DNA from 2 places in the Streptomyces sp. NPDC101132 genome. Region 2 is predicted to be linked to the other one. Evidence: riboswitches for the same ligand, from Rfam matches in the RefSeq annotation. Region 2 holds a riboswitch; the other holds the start of a gene.

Region 1 (3,681 bases), on a different contig from region 2:
CCATCTCCGTGTTCGACCTCTTCTCCATCGGCATCGGTCCGTCCTCCTCCCACACGGTCGGCCCGATGCGGGCGGCCCGGATGTTCGTGAACCGCCTGAAGAAGGACGGCGTCCTCGCCCAGACGGCGTCGGTGCGCGCGGAGCTCTACGGCTCGCTGGGCGCGACCGGGCACGGCCACGGCACCCCCAAGGCCGTCCTGCTCGGCCTGGAGGGCTACTCGCCCCGCACCGTCGACGTCGAGAAGGCCGACGACGAGGTCGAGCGCATCCGGCAGAACGGCCGGCTGCGGCTGCTGGGCGCCGAGATAGGGGACGTCCACGAGATCGCGTTCGACGAGCCGAACCAGCTGATCCTGCACCGCCGCCGCTCGCTGCCGTACCACGCGAACGGCATGACCCTCTTCGCGTACGACGAGTCCGGCGCCCCGCTGCTGGAGAAGACCTACTACTCGGTCGGCGGCGGCTTCGTCGTCGACGAGGACGCGGTCGGCGAGGACCGGATCAAGCTCGACGACACCGTGCTGAAGTACCCCTTCCGCACCGGCGACGAGATGCTCCGGCTGACCCGCGAGACCGGCCTGTCGATCTCCTCGCTGATGCTGGAGAACGAGAAGGCCTGGCGCACGGAGGAGGAGATCCGCGAGGGCCTCCTGGAGATCTGGCGGGTCATGCAGGCCTGCGTCCAGCGCGGCATGTCCCGCGAGGGCATCCTCCCCGGCGGCCTCCGGGTCAAGCGCCGGGCCGCCTCGACGGCGCGCCAGCTGCGCACCGAGGGCGACCCGATGATGCACCGCAGCGAGTGGACCACGATCTACGCGATGGCGGTGAACGAGGAGAACGCGGCCGGCGGCCGGGTCGTGACCGCCCCGACCAACGGCGCCGCGGGCGTCCTGCCGGCCGTCCTGCACTACTACATGAACTTCGTGCCGGGCGCGGACGAGGACGGCGTGGTCCGCTTCCTCCTCGCGGCGGGCGCGATCGGCATGCTGTTCAAGGAGAACGCCTCGATCTCCGGCGCCGAGGTCGGCTGCCAGGGCGAGGTCGGCTCGGCCTGCTCGATGGCGGCGGGCGCCCTCGCCGAGGTGCTGGGCGGCACTCCGGAGCAGGTGGAGAACGCGGCCGAGATCGGCATGGAGCACAACCTGGGCCTGACCTGCGACCCGGTCGGCGGCCTGGTCCAGATCCCGTGCATCGAGCGCAACGGCATGGCGGCGGTGAAGGCCGTCACGGCGGCGAAGATGGCGATGCGCGGCGACGGCAGCCACAAGGTCTCCCTGGACAAGGTCATCAAGACCATGAAGGAGACCGGCGCCGACATGAAGATCAAGTACAAGGAGACCGCCCGCGGCGGCCTCGCGGTCAACGTCATCGAGTGCTGACCTGACCGTCGCGCCGACGACGGCAGGACGCCGAAGGGGCGGTACCCGGATCCTCCGGGTACCGCCCCTTCTTCCTGCCCGGACCGTGCAACCGGACGGGGGGTGCCGGGTGTCTTCCGTAGTGACACCACTGTCCCCACATCCGGAGAATCGGGGGACTCAATGCCTCACCGTCACTTCAACCGCCGGCGCCTCGTGGCCGTGGCCACGGGTGTCGTCCTCACCGCCGGGATCGGGCTCGCCGTACCGGCTTCCGCGTTCGCGCAGTCCCGCGCGGCCGCTCCCGCCACGACCACCGCGACGCAGACGCCGCTCGTGGTCAACGCCCGCTGGGGCGGGCACTGCACGTACGACCGGATCGTCATCGACATCAAGGGGTACATCCCGACGACGACGGTCAAGCGGGTCTCCGAGCTGCGCTACGACGGCTCGGGCAGGCTGGTGCCGCTCGCCGGGCGGTACTTCCTGGAGGTCAGGCTGACGCCGGCCGCGGCGCACAACGACGCGGGCCAGTCCGTCTACAAGGGCCCGAAGCTTCAGAAGATCTACCTGCCGAAGCTCAAGGGCATCGCCCTGACCGGCGACTACGAGGGTGTCGTCACCTTCGGCGCCGCGTTCAACACCTATCCGAACTACAGCACGTTCAAGCTCCACAACCCGGAGCGCTTCGTGCTGGACGTGAAGCACACCAACGTCTGCTGAGCGCTCCGGCACGACGGCGGGGTGCGGGGTGAGGGGCCGGGCGCGTACGCGTCCGGCCCCTCGCGCGTCCGGCGGAGGGGAGGCCGGGTTGTGGCTGCTCCACACGGGCGATTAGGGTCAATGGGCCTTGGTGTACGGGAAACCGGTGTGAAACCGGTGCGGCCCTCGCCACTGTGATCGGGAAGTCCGGCTCCACTCCGCGAGGAAGCCACTGGGCTGCCGCGGCTGACCGACCGCGCGGCCCGGGAAGGCGGAGCCCGGGCATCAGCACCCGTGAGCCAGGAGACCGGCCAGGGCGCGTTGTCCATCCACGAGGTGCTGGAGAGGTCTCCCCCACTCATGCATATTGCCGAGGGGTTTCTGCCCCCCTTGCACGCGGCCGCCTGGGGCGCCGCGTCCGCTCCCTTCGTCGTCCACGGGGTCCGCGCGCTGACCCGTGAGGTGAAGGCGAACCCCGAGAGCACGCTGCTGCTCGGCGCGTCCGGAGCGTTCACTTTCGTCCTGTCCGCCCTGAAGATCCCTTCGGTGACGGGCAGTTGTTCCCACCCCACGGGCACCGGGCTGGGCGCCATCCTGTTCCGGCCGCCGGTGATGGCCGTGCTGGGCACGATCACCCTGCTGTTCCAGGCGCTGCTGCTGGCCCACGGGGGCCTGACCACGCTGGGCGCCAACGTCTTCTCGATGGCCATCGCGGGCCCCTGGGCCGGGTACGGGACGTACCTGCTGCTCCGCAGGACCGGCGTCCCGCTGATGGTGTCCGTGTTCTTCGGAGCGTTCGTCGCGGACCTGAGCACGTACTGCGTCACGAGCGTCCAGCTCGCCCTGGCGTTCCCCGACCCGGGCACCGGATTCGCGGGCGCGCTCGCCAAGTTCGGCGGCATCTTCGCGCTCACCCAGATCCCGCTCGCCATCAGCGAGGGGCTGCTGACGGTTCTCGTGATGCGGCTGCTGTCGCAGTCGAGCAAGGCGGACCTGCTGCGCCTCGGGGTGCTCAGGGGGGCCGGCGCGGGATCCGGCAGCCAGTCCGGTGCGGCCGCGGAGGTGGCGCGATGAGCCGTAACGCGAAGATCAACTCCCTGCTGCTGCTCCTGGTCGCGGCGCTGGCGGTGCTGCCGCTCGCGCTGGGGCTGGGCGAGGGCAAGGAGGAGCCGTTCGCCGGCGCGGACGCGCAGGCCGAGGCGGCGATCACCGAGCTGGAGCCGGACTACGAGCCCTGGTTCTCGCCGCTGTACGAACCGCCGTCGGGCGAGATCGAGTCGGCGCTGTTCGCGCTCCAGGCGGCGCTCGGCGCGGGCGTGCTCGCGTACTACTTCGGGCTCCGGCGGGGCCGGCGGCAGGGCGAGCTGAAGAGCGCCCTGCGGGCCGCGGGGATGCCGCGGGAGAGCGCCGCGGGCGACGCGGCGGAGCCGGCCGGCTCCGCCGGTTCATCCGCTCCGTCAGGTTCCGTCGGTTCCGCCGGCTCCGCCGGCTCGGCCGGTCCGGGCGCGTAGCCGGTGCTGCCCATCGACGCGGCGGCGCACGCGAGCCGCTGGCGCCGCCGCCACCCCCTGGAGAAGGCCGTGCTGGGGCTCGGGCTGACCGTCTCGGCGGTCTGCCTGCC
Region 2 (3,681 bases):
AAGACGATCTCCAAGGGCCTGGTCAACGAGGAGGGCATCCAGCCCGAAGTGATCTTCGCCGCCCTGGTCGGCGCGATCCTCTGGAACCTGCTGACCTGGCTGGTCGGACTGCCGTCCAGCTCCTCCCACGCCCTGATGGGCGGTCTGATCGGTGCCGCGGTCGCGTCCGCGGGCATCGGCGCCGTCAATGGCGGCGTCGTCGTCACCAAGGTCCTCATCCCCGCCGTCGCCGCCCCGATCGTGGCCGGCGTGGCAGCGATGCTGGCCACCAAGGTCACGTACAAGCTGGGCAGCCAGGTCGGCGAGAAGACCTCCGCGAAGGGCTACCGCGCCGGGCAGATCGCCTCCGCGGGCCTGGTCTCCCTGGCGCACGGCACCAACGACGCGCAGAAGACGATGGGCATCATCACCCTGGCCCTGATCGCCGGCGGCGCCATCGCGCCCGACGCGAACCCGCCGGTCTGGGTCATCGTCTCCGCCGGTCTGGCCATCGCCCTCGGCACCTACCTCGGCGGCTGGCGCATCATCCGCACCATGGGCAAGGGCCTGACCGACCTCCAGCCGCAGCAGGGCTTCGCCGCCCAGACCTCGGCCGCGAGCGTCATCCTGGCCTCCTCCAACCTGGGCTTCTCCCTCTCCACCACCCACTCGTGCTCCGGTGCGGTCATGGGCGCCGGCCTCGGCCGCAAGGGCGGCGTGGTCCGCTGGTCCACCGCCACCCGCATGTTCGTGGCGTGGGGCCTGACCCTGCCGGCCGCCGCGCTGGTCAGCGCCGGCGCCGAGCTGGTCACCCGCCAGGGCGACTGGGGCGTCGCCGCCGTCGCGGTCTTCCTCGTCGGCTCCTGCCTCGCCATCTGGCTGGTCTCCCGCCGCCAGGTCGTCGACCACAACAACGTCAACGACGTGGACGCCGAGGAGCCCGGTGTGGTCACCACCGCCATCGCGGCCGTGACCCCGCCGCCGGCCGGCACCACCGCCGCCGTCGCGGACGAAGACCTCAAGGCCACCATCCCGGCCCCCTCCCAGCACCCCGAGTCCCCGGCGGCCCCGGCCGCCGCGGTCTGAACCACAGAGGATCAAGCGGTATGGACATCGACTGGGCAGCCCTCGGCTCCGTCTTCGGCGTGAGCCTGTCGGCCACCGTGCTCCTGGTGACGCTGTTCACCCTCGGCATCGTCGGCCTCTCGAAGCACGAGGCGGCCACCGAGCAGGGCGATGGGGGTACCTCCCAGGCCGAAGGCCGAGGGGGAGCAGCTCTGGCCCGCACGGGCGCGTACGCCTCCTTCGCGCTCTGCGCGGCGGCCGTGGCGTACGGCATCTACCTCATCGTCAGCTGACCTGACGGCCCGAACTCCCCCGCGGGACACCCGCGGGGGAGTTCTTTTGCGTGCCGCGGCGCGTCGTCCCGGTCGGGCCCGCACTCCCCCGGGCGTTCCCTTAAGGGCAGGTCAACGGCAAGTTGACGGGCTGTCGCGGTGCGTGGTGGACTGCCCGAGCCATCACGGCGGCAGGAGAGGAAGTCCGGTGCGAATCCGGCGCGGTCCCGCCACTGTCACCGGGGAGCACACCAGCCCCGGGAGCCAGGAACTCTCACCGCCGGTTTACGTCGAACCAGGGCGCGGACCCTGAGTGAGGACATACCTGCCATGCGTGCCGACCGCGTGTTCGCGTACGGCGCGGCGGCGGGCCTGATCGGCGACCGGATCCTCGGTGATCCGCGCCGCGGGCACCCCGTCGCCGCCTTCGGTCGCGCCGCCGCCGCAGTGGAACGCGCCCTCTGGCGCGACCACCGGGGCCGCGGCGCACTCCACACACTCCTCTGCGCCGGTGGTGCGGCGGCCCTGGGCGCGCTCGGCGCCCGCGCCGTGCGCTCCCGGCCCGCCCCCCTCCGTATCGCGCTGACCGCCACCGCCACCTGGGCGGTGGTCGGCGGCACCTCGCTGGCCCGCGAGGCGCGGGCCATCGGCGGGGCGCTGGCCGCCGGCGACACCGACGTGGCCCGCGAACGCCTGCCCCACCTGTGCGGGCGCGACCCGCACGCGCTGGACGAGCAGCAGATCGCGCGGGCGGTCGTGGAGTCGGTCGCCGAGAACACCTCGGACGCCGTGGTCGGGGCCCTGGTCTGGGGCGCGGTCGCGGGCGTGCCGGGACTCGCCGCCTTCCGCGCGGTGAACACCCTGGACGCCATGGTGGGCCACAAGTCGCCCCGTTACCTGCGCTACGGCTGGGCCTCGGCCCGGCTGGACGACCTCGCGGGCTGGCCGGGAGCCCGGCTCACGGCCGCCGCGGCGGTGCTGGCGGGCCCGGATCGTCGGGGGGCGGTCCGGGCCTGGCGGCAGGACGCCGCCAAGCACCCCAGTCCCAACGCCGGACCGGTCGAGTCCGCCTTCGCGGGGGCGCTCGGCGTACGGATGGGCGGCACCCTCGCGTACGGCGGACGCGTCGAGCACCGGCCGGTGCTCAACGGCGCGGCCGGCCGCCCGGTCGCCGTCCCGGACATCGAACGGGCGGTACGGCTCTCCCGGCGGGTCACCTGGCTGGCGCTGGGCGCCTGCGTGGCCGGCCGGACCCTCGCGGCGCGCGTCGCGCGCACCCACCAGGAAGGCAGGGCATGAGCGGCTCCTCGGCACGGCTCGGCGGCGGACTGCTGGTCGCCGGCACCACCTCGGACGCGGGCAAGAGCGTCGTCACGGCCGGCATCTGCCGCTGGCTCGCCCGGCAGGGCGTGAAGGTCGCGCCCTTCAAGGCGCAGAACATGTCCCTCAACTCCTTCGTCACGCGCGAGGGCGCCGAGATCGGCCGCGCCCAGGCCATGCAGGCCCAGGCGGCCCGGGTGGAGCCGACCGCGCTGATGAACCCGGTGCTGCTCAAGCCGGGCAGCGACCGCTCCAGCCAGGTCGTGCTGCTGGGCCGCCCGGTGGGCGAGATGAGCGCGCGCGGCTACCACGGCGGCCGCCAGGAGCAGCTGCTCGGCGTGGTGACGGACTGCCTGGAGCAGCTGCGGGGCACGTATGACGCCGTGATCTGCGAGGGGGCCGGCAGTCCGGCGGAGATCAACCTGCGGCGCACGGACATCGTCAACATGGGCATCGCGCGGGCCGCCCGGTTCCCGGTCGTCGTGGTCGGCGACATCGACCGGGGCGGGGTGTTCGCGTCGTTCTTCGGCACCACCGCCCTGCTCGGCGCCGAGGACCAGGAGCTGGTGGCCGGCTACCTGGTCAACAAGTTCCGGGGCGACGTCTCGCTGCTGGAGCCTGGCCTGGAGATGCTGCGCGGGCTCACCGGCCGGGCGACGTACGGCGTGCTGCCGTTCCGGCACGGGCTGGGCATCGACGAGGAGGACGGGCTGCGCGTGTCGCTGCGCGGCGCGGTCCGCGAGTCGGTGGTGGCCCCGCCGGTCGGCGAGGACGTTCTGCGGGTCGCGGTCTGCGCGGTGCCGCTGATGTCGAACTTCACGGACGTGGACGCGCTGGCCGCCGAGCCGGGCGTGGTGGTGCGGTTCGTGGACCGTCCCGAGGAGCTGGCGGACGCCGACCTGGCCGTCGTACCGGGCACCCGCGGGACGGTGAAGGCGCTCCAGTGGCTGCGCGAGCGCGGGCTGGCCGACGCCCTGCTGCGGCGGGCCGCCGAGGGCCGGCCGGTGCTCGGGATCTGCGGCGGCTTCCAGGCGCTGGGCGAGCA

The links. Region 2 has a riboswitch for cobalamin ahead of ACIQUR_RS10150 (cobalamin biosynthesis protein). Riboswitches for the same ligand answer to the same signal wherever they lie in the genome.
Region 1: another riboswitch for cobalamin. It lies ahead of ACIQUR_RS11450 (energy-coupling factor ABC transporter permease); the one in region 2 lies ahead of ACIQUR_RS10150 (cobalamin biosynthesis protein).

What each region holds. Positions count from the first base shown of each region.
Region 1 covers NZ_JBIVYX010000004.1:215,217-218,897, forward strand. The annotation lists gene ACIQUR_RS11440 (L-serine ammonia-lyase) at 1-1,379, shown strand, start outside; gene ACIQUR_RS11445 (hypothetical protein) at 1,542-2,081, shown strand; cobalamin riboswitch at 2,193-2,391, shown strand; gene ACIQUR_RS11450 (energy-coupling factor ABC transporter permease) at 2,421-3,134, shown strand; gene ACIQUR_RS11455 (energy-coupling factor ABC transporter substrate-binding protein) at 3,131-3,571, shown strand; gene cbiQ (cobalt ECF transporter T component CbiQ) at 3,575-3,681, shown strand, end outside.
Region 2 covers NZ_JBIVYX010000003.1:572,236-575,916, reverse strand. The annotation lists gene ACIQUR_RS10160 (anion permease) at 1-1,065, shown strand, start outside; gene ACIQUR_RS10155 (hypothetical protein) at 1,086-1,337, shown strand; cobalamin riboswitch at 1,466-1,611, shown strand; gene ACIQUR_RS10150 (cobalamin biosynthesis protein) at 1,647-2,615, shown strand; gene ACIQUR_RS10145 (cobyric acid synthase) at 2,612-3,681, shown strand, end outside.